Regions from separate parts of the Bradyrhizobium sp. 63_E2_N1_3 genome, predicted to be linked through region 1. Evidence: predicted binding sites of a transcription regulator. Region 1 holds the regulator's gene; the other holds the start of a gene.
What was found. The regulator LexA, encoded in region 1, represses DNA repair genes until DNA is damaged. The targets are predictions, from matches to a motif close to TGTTCNNNNTGTGTTCNG.
Positions count from the first base shown of each region.

Region 2: a site for LexA is predicted at 1,100-1,117, ahead of AB7531_RS40555 (DNA recombination protein RmuC). Genes of this name have one in related genera too.

Region 1 is NZ_CP197235.1:4,347,526-4,354,611, reverse strand. It holds gene AB7531_RS20700 (molybdopterin molybdotransferase MoeA) at 1-918, shown strand, start outside; gene lexA (transcriptional repressor LexA) at 1,095-1,796, shown strand; gene AB7531_RS20690 (hypothetical protein) at 2,004-2,249, shown strand; gene AB7531_RS20685 (hypothetical protein) at 2,442-2,876, shown strand; gene AB7531_RS20680 (GAF domain-containing protein) at 3,100-4,041, shown strand; gene AB7531_RS20675 (ComEC/Rec2 family competence protein) at 4,051-6,345, opposite strand; gene AB7531_RS20670 (DUF2171 domain-containing protein) at 6,441-6,674, opposite strand; gene AB7531_RS20665 (nuclear transport factor 2 family protein) at 6,801-7,086, opposite strand, start outside.
Region 2 is NZ_CP197235.1:8,515,930-8,523,015, forward strand. It holds gene fmt (methionyl-tRNA formyltransferase) at 1-314, opposite strand, end outside; gene def (peptide deformylase) at 453-977, opposite strand; gene AB7531_RS40555 (DNA recombination protein RmuC) at 1,149-2,348, shown strand; gene AB7531_RS40560 (AmpG family muropeptide MFS transporter) at 2,432-3,796, shown strand; gene AB7531_RS40565 (hypothetical protein) at 3,939-4,376, opposite strand; gene recR (recombination mediator RecR) at 4,403-5,005, opposite strand; gene AB7531_RS40575 (YbaB/EbfC family nucleoid-associated protein) at 5,007-5,327, opposite strand; gene AB7531_RS40580 (DNA polymerase III subunit gamma/tau) at 5,451-7,086, opposite strand, start outside.

The sequences.
Region 1 (7,086 bases):
GTCGTTCCCGATGGCGCTGATGCGGTCGTGATCCAGGAGGACACGATCGCGGACGGCAAGCGCATCACCATCAAGGAAGCCGCCGTAACGGGGCGGCACATCCGCCCCGCCGGCGTCGACTTCTCGGAAGGCGACGTGCTGCTGCGCAAAGGGGCCCGGCTCACCGAGCGCGACCTCGCGCTCGCCGCCGGCATGAATTACCCGCAACTGCCAGTCCGGCGACGCCCGAAGGTCGCGATCCTCGCCACCGGCGACGAGCTGGTGATGCCGGGTACGACGCCGGGCCACGGCCAGATTGTCTATTCCAACGGCTACGCCCTGCACGCGCTCGCCCGCAGCGAGGGCGCCGATACGATCGACCTCGGCGTTGCCGCCGATACGCTGGAGGCCACCACGGCCGGCATCGGCCGCGCGCGGGAAAGCGGCGCCGACATCCTGATCACGACCGGCGGCGCCTCTGTCGGCGACCACGATCTGGTCCAGCAGGCGCTGAGGGACGAAGGTATCTCGATGGCGTTCTGGAAGATCGCGATGCGACCGGGCAAGCCGATGATGAATGGGCGGCTCGGCGCGATGCGCGTGATCGGCCTGCCCGGCAATCCCGTGTCATCCTACGTTTGCGGCTTCCTGTTCATGGTGCCGTTGATTCGCGCGCTTTCGGGCCGTTCGATGATTCATCACCGCCGCGAACCTGCGGTGCTGGGCCGCGATGTCGGCGCCAATGACCAGCGCGAGGATTATCTGCGCGCACGCCTCGAGCTGCGCGATGACGGCACGCTCCTCGCCCTCCCCGTCAATCACCAGGATTCCTCGCTGCTTGCGAATCTCGCTGCGGCACAGGCACTTCTCGTGCGCGCGCCATTCGCGCCGAAGGCCGAAGCCGGCGCGCCTTGCGAGGTCTTGCGACTGCCCGTCTGATCGCTTCGTTCGCGTGCGTTCCGCGAACTTTGTCGCGTTCACGGTAAATTAAGCAGTTGCGGAACATGTATCGAACATATAGTGTCCGTTCATGATTTGTTTCGAGAATGTAGCGGCTTACTGCTGAATTCAGCGTCTCGGAATCGAACGACATCAACCGGGGGATTTTGGTCGAGATGTTAACGCGCAAACAATACGAGCTCCTGCGGTTCATCAGCGAACGGCTGAAGGAAAGCGGCGTGCCGCCCTCCTTCGACGAGATGAAGGACGCGCTCGACCTGCGCTCGAAATCGGGCATCCATCGCCTGATCACCGCGCTCGAGGAGCGCGGCTTCATCCGGCGCTTGCCCAACCGCGCCCGCGCCATCGAGGTGATCAAGCTGCCCGAGCTTCAGGCCGCCGCCGGCAGCCGCCGCGGCTTCACGCCGAGCGTCATCGAAGGCAATCTCGGCAAGGTCCGCACGACTTCCAGCCCGCCAGCGGACGAGGGCGAGCGCCCCGTCGCGGTGCCCGTGATGGGCCGCATTGCGGCCGGCACGCCGATCGAGGCCTTGCAGACCCGCAGCCACACCATCAGCGTACCGCCTGACATGCTCGGCTCGGGCGAACATTACGCGCTCGAAGTGCGCGGCGATTCCATGGTCGAGGCCGGCATTCTCGACGGCGACATGGCGCTGATCCAGCGCAACGAGAGCGCCGATACCGGCGATATCGTGGTGGCGCTGATCGACGACGAGGAGGCGACGCTGAAGCGCTTCCGCCGCCGCGGCGCCTCGATCGCGCTCGAGCCCGCCAACGCCGCCTATGAGGTCCGCATCCTCCCGCCCAACCGGGTGAAGATCCAGGGCAAGCTGATCGGGCTGTACCGGAAGTATTGATACCGGACGTGCCGGTATCGGTTATTGGGCGCCCCGCGCGCTTTCGATCGGCATCGCCGATCCGAGATTGGAGCGGACGATTGTCCGCTTCCGCTGGATAGTCTTTCTGGTTTCGCGCAGATTATCCGGCCCCTCCTCCAGCGGTAAATCCTCGGCACGCCGCGCGAAGCAGCCCTGCTTCGCGGCCTTCAGGTTCGAGGAGAAGTCATGCGCCGGATCGTTCTGAGCACAGTTGCTGTGGCGCTGATCGCAGCATCAGCGTCGCAAGCCTTGGCCGTGCAAGCCTTGGCCGTGCAAGCCTTGGCCGTGCAAGCCTTGGCCGCGCAATCGCGGCCCCATGTCCGCAAGGATACCGCCATGAGCGAGCAAGTCCGCAAGGCCCTCGACGCCGTCGACCAACCGTCGCGGCCGGGCTGGCAATATTCCGGCTGGTCGGCGCCTCCGGGGCGCTGACACGCGCCTGCAGAATGCAAAGGGGCGGGCTTTGTTCCTGGTGGATTCGGGAAAGTTAATGTGATTGCGGCCTGCGGCGGCGAGCCGTAGATTTGCCTACAACCCGGCAGAACGTTTGGTATTTCCACTCTGATAGAGGCCTGCGCCTCGATTAAGAGACGTGGGTCGCTATCCCTGCATGAGGAGCACCCGATGTGTGACTACAGCCTGCATGCCGTCGCGTCGCGTCCCGCCGAAGTCGGCGAGACGATCGTCACGACAACCTTCCGCGGCACCTCGACGCGCGGCTTTGCCTCCGCGGCCGATCCGACCGTCGCGGTCTGCCTGCTCCCGGGGACGGAGCTCGCCTTCGCCGACAACGTCCGCTACGACAATCGCTGGATCTGGACGCGCACCGTCAATTCGCGCGTCGGCAAGTTCGGCAAGATCGATCCGCACATTCCCGATCGCCATCATGATGCGATCGAATTCCCCGACGGCAAATCCGTGCTGGTGACGCAGCTGGTCGAAGGCCAGCGCGCGACCGTGCTGCAGCTACCGGTGACCCAGCCGCTCGGCGAGCGCGAGCACAAGCCGCAGACCATCACCGACAGCCGGACAACCATCACCCGCCTGCCGATCGGCTGATGCAGCCATTCCCGGCCGGCAGGTCGGGCCAGGATTGAAATCGCCATCGCCGGCCGAGGCCGGCGAGATGGTGTCGTTTGTGTCCCGCGAAACTCCATCGGGCGGACCAAGCCGTGGCGTCTCCCACCGCACGAAGTTTGCGCTGTCCTGCCTGAATTTTGAACGTCCGTTCCGCAGCCAAATGGCCGATGCTTGGTGCGGCTTGAGGCGGCGGGCACGTTCGATGAAGACCTTCATTCGCGTCGTTGAACTCTGGGTGCCTGACCGCACGCGGATGCGGCTGGAATTCGGCGGCGGCCTCTACGGGGAAGGGTTGTCCGCGTTCAGGGACGTGAGCGAGGATCTGCATTTCGGATATGACGAGGGGCTTCCCGGCAAGGCCTGGGCCAGCGGCCACCCCGTGATCCTCACCAGATTCACCGATTCCTACTTCAAGCGGACCGATCAGGCCATCGCCGCCGGGCTGACCTGCGGCGTGGCGGTGCCGGTGTTTTCAGGCGAGTTCCTGCAGGCCGTCATGGTGCTGTTCTGCGGCGACGACGAGGCCCATGTCGGCGCGATCGAGCTTTGGCACAACGATGCCGAAACCTCCCACGAGATGGCGCTCGTCGACGGCTATTACGGCACCGCCGACATGTTCGAATTCAACTCCCGCCATACCAGATTTCCGCGCGGCTTCGGCCTGCCCGGCCGCATCTGGAAAGCCGGCCTGCCGCTGATCATCAAGGACCTGCACGATGCCAGGAGTTTTCTGCGCTGGGAGGACGCCGCCAAGGTCGGAATCAATCTCGGCGTCGGCGTTCCCTACCGGACCGGCACCGATCAGACCTGGGTGCTGACATTTCTCTCCGCGCAGGCGACCCCGATTGCGCGACGCTTCGAGATCTGGGTCCCGGACGAGGCCCGTTCGGCGCTGGTCTTCCGCGCCGGCGATTGCAGCGCGCAGACCGACCTCGCCACGCTCTATGCGACGAAATCCATCGCCAAAGGCGAAGGCAGCATCGGCGGGGCCTGGGCCACCGGCATGCCCGCACTCAACGACGATCTCGCGCGTGACGGCTCGGTCGCGGCCTTGCAGGCCAGCGCCTCTGGACTGAGCCAGATGGTCGTCCTGCCGGTTATCGGCAACGCCAGGCTCGACGCCGTGCTGGCCTGGTATCTGTAACCCGTCCGCTCAATCCTCGGCCTGCAGGTCGGCTTCCGATGGCGTCGCGTCGCGGTTGCGGGGAGCCGCCGCCTGCGGCGCAAGGCTCGCGCCGAAATCCGCCTCGCCGGCGGCCGCCGGCGACCACGGACGGTCTGCCCCCCTTGCCTTCGCCGCCTGAACCGCGAAGCCGTCGCCGCTTTGGGTCAGCGCCAGCGCGCCCTGTCTTGCGAGACGCTGACGGTCGACAACCATCGCCGCGCAATCCGGCGGCGCCGGCCGCGCCGTCACCACCAGCGCGGCCCGGCTGCAATCGTCAGCCAGTGAATCGATGCGCAAGGCTAGCGCGACCAGGCGCCCGTCGGCGAGCGGCGTCACGCAGCCGGCCTCGTCGCACGACACGCCGGCGGCCAGTGAGGCACTGCCGGCGTCGCGCGGATCGGCGTCGGCGGCGAGCCATTCCTTCAGAAGAAAACTGTCCTTGCTCGACCTGATGAGATGCAGGTGCCCATCCCTGCCCCGCACCGCGACGCTCTGGCCGTCACCGGCGATCAGGACATCGGGCTGCCGCGCACACAGTCCCCAGAGGATCGCGGCCAACAGCGCCACCGCGCCGGCCCAGCGCAACGGCGTGCGCAACAGGCCCATCACGATGATCCCCAAGCTTGCCGCGATCAGCGGTGCGATGCCGAAAGCCGAGATGCGGCCGACCGCGCCCGGCAAAGCGGCCACCCAGCGGGAGACCGCAACCATCCAGTCGATGCCGATCCCCATCAGCCACCAGAACGGACCATCGAGTCCGAACGGCGCTGCAATCAAGCCCAACAGGCCCGCGGGCATCACCAGGGCCGAGACCACCGGCATCGCCCCGAGGTTGGCGAGCACGCCGAACGGCGTCACGCGGTGAAAATGGAAGGCGGCATAGGGCGTGGTCGCGAGCCCCGCGATCAGCGAGGCCAGGAACAGCATCGCGATCTCGCGCCCGCCCCACATTGCAACCCGCGCGGTCGCGGAATGATCTGGCGACGCAAACAGGTTCGGCATGCCGATCTGCACCAGTGCCACCAGTCCGAGCGTCGCGGCGAAGGACATTTGAAAACTCGGATGCACCAGCGCCTCCGGCGCGACCGCGAGCACGATCAGCGCGGCCACAGCCAGCGTGCGGAAGGTGATGGCACGGCGATCGACCATGACCGCGATCAACACCACCGCCGTCATGAAGAACGAGCGTTGTGTGGCGACCTCCGCACCCGACAGCAGCAGATAGAACGCGGCTGCGACCAGCGCGGCGGCCGCCGACCATTTCTTGATGGCAAAGCCGGCCGCCATTCCAGGAATCAACGCCAGCAGCGCGCGCACCGCGAAGAAGACCACGCCGGCGACGACCGCCATGTGATAGCCGGAAATCGAGAGCACATGTCCGAGCCCCGAGATGAACATGGCGTCGTTGACGGGCGTGGTAATCGCGTCGCGCCGGCCCGTGAGCAGCGCGGTCGCAATCGCCCGGTTGTCGCCCTCGAGCGTGGCGCGGATGCGCGCGTCGATCGCATCGCGCAGACCCTGCATGAAGGCGGCATAACGCAGCCGCAAGCCGCCGGCATCCGGCGGCACCGATGCCGCAATCGTGCCCATCACGAAGCCGGAGGCGCCGATGCCCTGGAAGAACATGTCGCGCGAAAAGTCATAGCTGCCGGGGCGCACCGGCGACAACGGCGGCAACAGCCGCGCCTTCAACTGCACGAAGCTGCCGACCTCGGGCGCAGTCCCCTTGCGCACGGAGAGGCGCACGCGCTCGAGCTTGACGTCGCTGCGCTGCGCCTCCATCGCGGTGACGCGCAGCACGAAGCGGTCGGTGCGCTCGCGGATGTCGCGGGTCTCGACGAAGCCCGACAGCGAGACGGAATAAAGCGGCTTTGCCAGCACCGTGTGCGCGATCCGCGCCGTCTTCCAGGTCGCCGTGGCAAAGCCGGCCGCGACCGCCGCGATCATGATCGCCGGCGCAAACAACCGGCTCCGCCGCAACAGCACGGCGCCAAGCATGAGCGCGATGGCCGTCGCGGCAACGACCCACAGCACCGGTTCATGATCGGCGGCAAAGTAGAGAGCGATGCCGCCGCCGAACGCGACCGGCACCCATGGCAACAACCGCCCGGCGCCGGCCTCGGCGCGCGCCCATTCGCTCAGGGTCCCGGCCAGCGACGTCCAGAGGTCGAACCCAGCCGGCGCGAGGCCGCCCGCGGATGCAGCTCGGCCGACGGGCCAAGTCCCCGCAATCCAAGTCCCCGCGATCCCCTGGGACCGAACTGGCCGGCCCGGCTCCGCCATTCCCTGCACCTTACGATACGCGACAGGCCAGGAGGCTACCGGAACGTGCGGCTGCGCGAATAGCGGTACGGATCAGGAACGGAGCGAACGGCCCCCTACTTTTCCTCTTCCATCGTCACGGCGACGTCCGCCTTGGCCGAGAGCCGAACCTTGTTGCCCTCGACACCGGCAACGAGGCCCTTGTCGATGAAGTGATGGTGGCCCTTGTGGCTGCCCTCGCCGCTGTCCTTCTTGGTCAGCTTGATGCGATGGCCCTCGACCTTGTCGACCGTGCCGATGTGGACGCCATCGGCGCCGATGACTTCCATATGCTCTGCGATGTTCTGCATGGTGGGTTCCTTGTTGGACCCACCCCAACGCGCGGGAGCAGAGTTCGTTGCTATCGCCATTCCGGGGCGCGCCACTTGGCGCGAGCCCGGAATGACGAAAGAGAAAGAGGCGGAGTAGCGCGACTGCTAGATCAACGGCGCGCGCGACGAGGCGTGGTGATTGACGATCTTCCAGTCGCCGTCCTCGCAGAGGATGACCCAGCTCATCTTGACCGAGAACTCCTCCCTCTCGCCGGCGAGGTCAAACGACACGATCGCGGCCATGTTGATCAGGTCCGGGCTGGCTTGCGTGGCGCGCACCTCGGAAAACACGGCGCTCGGCTGGCGCCAGCGCGGCAGGTCGCTGAAGTAATCGGCGACGCCGTCCCTGCCCCGATAGAGTCTTGGATTCGAGCCGAAGAAGAACGCGTTC
Region 2 (7,086 bases), 4.2 Mb from region 1:
CCGAGCTTTGGCGCATCGAGGATCGCCTGCGGCAGGATCATGCCGTAGGCGACGACGACGGCGGCATCCGCATCAAAGGCACGAAACTCGTCGAGCGCTTCGGGCGGCTTCAACGACTTCGGCGTCAGCACGGGCACGCCGAGCTTTCGCGCGGCTTCCTCGACCGGAGTCGGCTGCAATTGCAGGCCGCGCCGTCCGCCGGGCTTGGGCGCGCGGGTATAGACCGCCGCGATCTCGTGGCCGTGCGAGACCAGCTCGAGCAGCGTCGGCACGGAGAAATCGGGCGTACCCATGAAGATCAGGCGGAGAGACATATGACGAGACAATCCTCGGGAACGAGCAAGTTACTCGTCATGGCCGGGCTTGTCCCGGCCATCCACGTTCTCGCTGCTCGCGGCGGCAAAGAACGTGGATGCCCGGCACAAGGCCGGGCATGACGGCGGAGGACGTGGCTACTCCGCGCGCTTGGCGGCTTTCTCGAACTTCTTGATCACGCGGTCGCGCTTGAGTTTTGACAGATAGTCGACGAACAGCACGCCGTTGAGATGGTCGATCTCGTGCTGGATGCAGGTGGCGTAGAGGCCTTCGGCGTCCTCCTCGTGCACCTTGCCGTCGAGGTCGGTGAAGCGCACCCGCACCTTCGCGGGCCTTTCGACCTCCTCGTAATATTCGGGAATCGAGAGGCAGCCTTCCTCGTAGACCGACAGATCCTCGGAGGATGCGATGATTTCAGGGTTGATGAAGACACGCGGCTCCGGCTTTGTCTCGCCGTCCGGGTCAGGCTTGGCGAGGTCCATGGTGATCAGCCGCAAGGGCTGCGCGATCTGGATCGCCGCGAGCCCGATGCCGGGCGCGTCGTACATGGTCTCGAACATGTCGTCAGCAAGCTTGCGGATCTCCGTCGTGACCTTCTCGATCGGCTTGGAGACCAGACGCAGCTGCTTGTCGGGCAGGATGATGATTTCTCTGAGGGCCATGGCCGCGATTTAAGCCGCATGCCGGATGCGGTCAATGCGGCGAGGAACTCCGTTAACCCTCCGCTAACCATAAAACTTCAGGTTTCGTTAACCATAAAAATTAGGGGGCTATTAACCATAAGCGTTCGCTATTCGTTCGCGGAGGGTGTCGAATCGGCTACAAGGGCCGCCATGAACGAGATCATTTTCCTGGCTGGCGACTGGCCGGTCCGCACGATCGATGCGCTGATCGGCTTCGGCGCCCTCGTCGTCATCCTGCTGCTGGTGATCGCGGTCGTGATCGCGCGATCCGGGCGGCGCGGCGCGGAACTCGCCATGGCCAATGCCATCCGCGCGGACGAGCTCGAGGAGCGCCTCAGCCAGGTGCTGCACGCCCAGAGCGAGGCTGCCGGCCGAGCCGACGCCATGACCCAGGCGCTGGCCGGCCGCCAGGCTGACATGGCGCGCGCGGTCAACGAGCGGCTGGATTCGGTGACCCATCGGGTCGGCCAATCCATGGAACACTCGACCCGCAACACCATGGAGAGCCTGCGCGCCCTGCACGAGCGGCTCGGCATCATCGACAACGCGCACAAGAACCTCACCGACCTCACCACGCAGGTGACGACCCTGCGCGACGTGCTCGCCAACAAGCAGTCGCGCGGCGCCTTCGGCCAGGCAAGGATGGAGGCGATCGTCCAGGACGGCTTGCCGAAGGGCGCCTACGAGTTCCAGTTCACGCTCTCGACGGGAAAGCGGCCGGACTGCGTGGTGTTCCTGCCCGACCAGCGCCCGCTCTGCATCGACGCAAAATTTCCGCTGGAGGCGATGACCGCGCTGCACGACGCCCGCACCGACGAGGAGAAGCGCATCGCCACGCAGCGGCTGCGCGGCGACGTGATGAAGCATGTCAGCGACATTGCCGACAAATATCTCGTCGCCGGCGAGACCCAGGAGATGGCGCTGATGTTCGTGCCGTCGGAATCGGTCTACGCCGAGATCCATGACGGTTTCGACGACGTGATCCAGAAGGCCTATCGCGCCCGCGTCGTGCTGGTGTCGCCTTCGCTGCTGATGCTCGCGATCCAGGTGATGCAGCAGATCATGAAAGACGCGCGCATGCGCGACGCCGCCGACCAGATCCGCACCGAGGTGATCAAGCTCGGCGACGATTTGGGACGCCTGCGCGACCGCGTGCTGAAATTGCAGAAGCATTTTGCCGACGCCAACGAGGACGTGCGGCAGGTGCTGATCTCCGCCGACAAGATCGAGAAGCGCGCCGGGCGAATCGAGGAGCTCGATTTCAGCAAGACCGATGCGCCGGAGGGGCCGCATCTGGTGGCAACCGGTGCCGCGGAGCTGTTCCCGAGGAAGCTCCAGGCGGGGGAGTGAGTTTTGAGGCACACTGTCGTCGCCCGGCTTAACCGGGCGACGACACCTCACTTGTGGCAGCCAGAATCTGCTAACACCTCCCCATGACCGCACCCGACGCGACCTCCCCTGCCAGCCCCGACACGGCCCCCACGTCCTGGCGCGATGGCCTGGCCGTGTACCTGCAACCGCGGGTGCTGATCGTGCTGTTCCTCGGCTTCTCGTCCGGGCTGCCGCTGGCGCTGTCGGGCTCGACGCTGCTGGTGTGGATGCGCGAGGCCGGGGTCGACCTCAAGACCATCGGGCTGTTTGCGCTGGTCGGCACGCCCTACACGCTGAAATTCCTGTGGGCGCCGCTGGTGGATGCGCTGCATGTGCCGCTGTTCACTCGCGCGTTCGGGCGGCGGCGCGGTTGGCTGCTGTTCTCGCAATTGCTGCTGATCATCGCGATCCTGCTGCTGGCGCTTACCGATCCCGCGCGCTCGCCGTTCTACGTCGCGCTCGGCGCGCTGCTGGTCGCGACGACGTCCTCGACGCAGGACATCGTGGTCGACGCGTTCCGCGTCGAGAGCCTGCCGGAGAGCGAGCAGGCTGCCGGAATGGCTTCCTACGTCGCGGCCTACCGCATCGGCATGCTGGTCTCGACCGCGGGCGCGCTGTTCATCGTGTCCGGCTTCGAGGGCACCGGCATTCCGCGCGCGTCGGCCTGGATGTGGGGCTACGTGGTGATGGCGGCGATGGTGCTGATCGGCACGATCACCGCGCTGGCCGCGACAGAGCCCGAGCAATCGGTGCGGGCGGAAGCCGCGACACAAACCGAGACGGCGTTCGCGCGCGTGCTGCACGCGGCGATCGGAGCCTTCTCGGAATTCCTGTCGCGCAAGGATGCGCTCGCCGCGCTCGCCTTCGTCGTGCTGTTCAAGTTCACCGACGCCTTCTCCGGCACCATGACCGCGCCGTTCGTGATCGACCTCGGCTTTTCCCGCAACGATTATGCGGCGATCGTGAAGGGCGTTGGTCTCGCGGCAACGCTGATCGGCGGCTTTGCCGGCGGCTTCCTCGCGCGGCGCTATTCGCTCGCGACCAGCCTGTGGATCGGCGGCGTGGTGCAGGCGCTCGCCAATCTCTCCTTCTCCTGGCTGGCATTCGTCGGCACCAGCCAATGGGCGCTGGCCTTTGCCATCACCTGCGAGAACTTTACCAGCGCCATCGGCACCGTGATCTTCGTCGCCTATCTCTCCGCGCTGTGTCAGAATCCGCTGCACACGGCGACGCAATACGCGCTGCTCACCGCGCTCGCCGCGGTCGGGCGCACATATCTGTCAGCGAGTGCGGGCTTCGTGGCGGACACGACGGGCTGGCCGCTGTTCTTCGTGATCTGCGTGCTGGTGGCGATCCCGAGCCTGGTGCTACTGGCCTGGCTGCAGAAGCGCGGGCACTTTGAGGCGCTGGGGCCGGTGAGGGTTTAAACTCGGCACGCGCCACGCCCGCGATGCCGTAGGGTGGGCAAAGCGAAGCGTGCCCACCACCTGAATCGTCGCCGGGAGAATGGTGGGCACGGCGCTTTGCGCCTTTGCCCACCCTACGGTAGCTCGGCTGGAGCCGCGCCCCCTACTGCTTCTTGATCAGGCTCCACTTCGTGATCACGGCTTCGCTCATCTGGCCGGGATCGCTGGCGCAGGCGACTTCGTCGACCTTGACCGAGATCGCCTTGCCGACGAAGGATTTCAGCTGCGTGGCCTGCGCGTCGCTCGAAGTGACGAGCTGGAACGTCTCAGGACCGGTCTCGAGATTGCACAGCCCGTTCGGCGCCGGCAGTCGACGCGGCTCCGAGGTGATCTGGTACATCGCAATCCGCTTGCCGGCATTTTTGATGTCGCGCACCTTCATTGCGTTCAATTCGCCCGAGAGCACCTCGCCGGCACTGATCGGCTTGCCGGGCTTCGGCGGCGGCGGCGCCCCGTCGTCCTGCTGCGCGGAGATGGCCGGGGTCGCCAGCATTATCATCGTCGCGACCAAAGCCGATCGTGTGGCGAAAAGTTTCGTCATGTCGTCCGTTCCGTAAGTCTGGATGGCTAGAACAGGGTCCGCTGCCGCATCGCGGCCGATAGCGTACCTTCGTCGAGATAATCAAGCTCGCCACCGACCGGCACACCATGGGCCAGGCGGGTTACTTTTACGTTGGCGTCCTGAAGCAGGTCGGTGATGTAGTGCGCCGTGGTCTGGCCGTCGACCGTCGCGTTCAGCGCCAGGATGATCTCATGCACCTCGGCAGCATGCGCGCGCGCCACCAGCGCGTCGATGGTGAGGTCCTGCGGCCCGACGCCGTCGAGCGGCGACAAGGTCGCGCCGAGCACATGATAGCGCCCCTGGGTCGCATTGGCCCGTTCCAGCGCCCAGAGATCGGCGACATCGGCGACGACGACGATGATTGCATCATCGCGCTTCGGATCGGTACAGACCGTGCAGGGATTTTGCGTGTCGATGTTGCCGCAGGTCTTGCAGACCTGGACCTTGTCGAGCGCGACCTGCAGGGCCGAGGACAGCGGCATCATCAGCGCTTCGCGCTTCTTGATCAGATGCAGCGCCGCACGCCGCGCGGAGCGCGGGCCCAAGCCCGGCAGCCGTGCGAGGAGCTGGACCAGCCGCTCGATTTCGGGACCTGCAACCGAACCCATCTTATTGGCCGAACATACCCGGCGGCAGGCTGAGCCCGCCCGTGAGCGCCTGCATCTTCTCCTGCACGGCCGTCTCGGCCTTGCGGCGGGCATCGCCGAGGGCGGTGACGAGCAGGTCCTCGAGCACCTCGCGCTCTTCCGGCTTCATCAGCGAAGGATCGATCTTGATGCCCTTCACGTCCATCTTCGCGGTCATGCGCACGGCGACGAGACCGCCGCCGGAGATGCCTTCGACCTCGACGTTGGAGAGCTGATCCTGCATCTCCTGCATCTTGGATTGCAGCTGCTGCGCCTGCTTCATCATGCCGAAAATATCGACCATCGGTGCTGTCCTTGGTTGGCGCGATGACTCGTCATCGCGCCTTAACTTTTGGTTTGAGCCTGATCTAATCGGAAAACCGCTTCACACTTTGCGCTACGCGGCCCTTCGGGTCCGGATCATGCTCTAGAGATCGTCGCCGTCGGAACCATCGGGCGGATCGTCACTGCCATAGTCCGCATTCATATTGGTTTCCGGCGCCTCGGGGGCAAGCCTGCGGACCTCGACGACCTTCGCACCGGGAAAACGCGACAGCACCTCCTGCACGCGCGGATCGGCTTCGGCGGAGCGCGCATGTTCCTGCTTCGCCGCGTGGTTCACCGAACGCAGCGTCGGCTGGCCCTGCTCGTTGGAGACGATCACGGTCCAGCGCCGGCCGGTCCAGAGCTCGAATTTTCGCGCGAGCTCGGAGATCATGGTTTTGGAGGCGTTGGGCTCGAGCGCGACTTCCAGCCGGCCCTCCTCGAAACGAACGAGGCGCATGTCGCCTTCGAGCGCGGCCTTGGTCATGAGATCGCGCTTCTGCCCGGCGACTGCGACGAGCTGGGTGAAGCTCGTGATGCGCAGCTGGGGCGCGGCCCCTTGCGGATCCGGCGCGGGCGCCGCCATCTGCGGCCGGGCGGCGCCGCCGCCGAACGCGGACGGTGACGAGGTCGGTGCGCGCATGGGTGCAGCCGAAGCAATCGGCGCCGCGGAGGCCACCGGCGCACCCGGCGTGCCGCTGCGCGCGGCGCTTTCGCCGCCCACGACCGGCGAGCCGCCGCCGTTCTGCTCCAGCATCCTGAGCGCTTCGTCCGGCGTCGGCAGGTCGGCGACATAGGCGATGCGCACCAGCACCATCTCGGCGGCCGCTGCCGGGCGCGTCGCGGCCTGCACCTCGGTGATGCCCTTGAGCAGCATCTGCCACATCCGCGACAGTACGCGCATCGAGATCTTCGAGGCAAAATCCCGCGCGCGCACGCGCTCGGTCTCGCCATAGGCGACGTTGTCGGCGGTCGCCGGCACGATCTTCACGCGGGTGACGAAATTGACGAACTCGGCAAGGTCCGACAGCACGACGATCGGATCGGCGCCGACGTCGTACTGGTCGCGGAACTCCTTGAAAGCGGCAGCGATGTCGCCGCGCGCCAGCGAATCGAAGAGGTCTATGACGCGGGTGCGATCGGCGAGCCCCAGCATCTGCCTGACCGCATCCGCCTTCACGGTGCCCGCCGCGTGCGCGATCGCCTGGTCGAGCAGCGACAGAGAGTCGCGCACCGAGCCTTCCGCGGCGCGCGCGATGATGCCGAGCGCCTCGGGCTCGATCTCGACGTTCTCCTTGGCCGCGATATTGGCGAGGTGCTTCATCAGCACGTCGGCCTCGACCCGGCGCAGGTCAAAACGCTGGCAGCGCGACAGCACGGTGACCGGAACCTTGCGGATCTCGGTGGTCGCGAACACGAATTTGGCGTGCTCCGGCGGTTCCTCCAGCGTCTTCAGGAAGGCGTTGAACGCCGCCGTCGACAGCATGTGGACTTCGTCGATAATGTAGACCTTGTAGCGGGCGCTGGCCGGCGCGTAGCGCACGCTGTCATTGATCTGGCGGACGTCGTCGACGCCGGTGTGCGAGGCCGCGTCCATCTCCAGCACGTCCATGTGCCGGCTTTCCATGATCGCCTGGCAATGCACCCCTAACGTCGGCATGTGGATGGTCGGGCCCTTCACCGATCCATCCGGCATCTCATAGTTGAGCGCACGGGCCAGAATACGCGCGGTGGTGGTC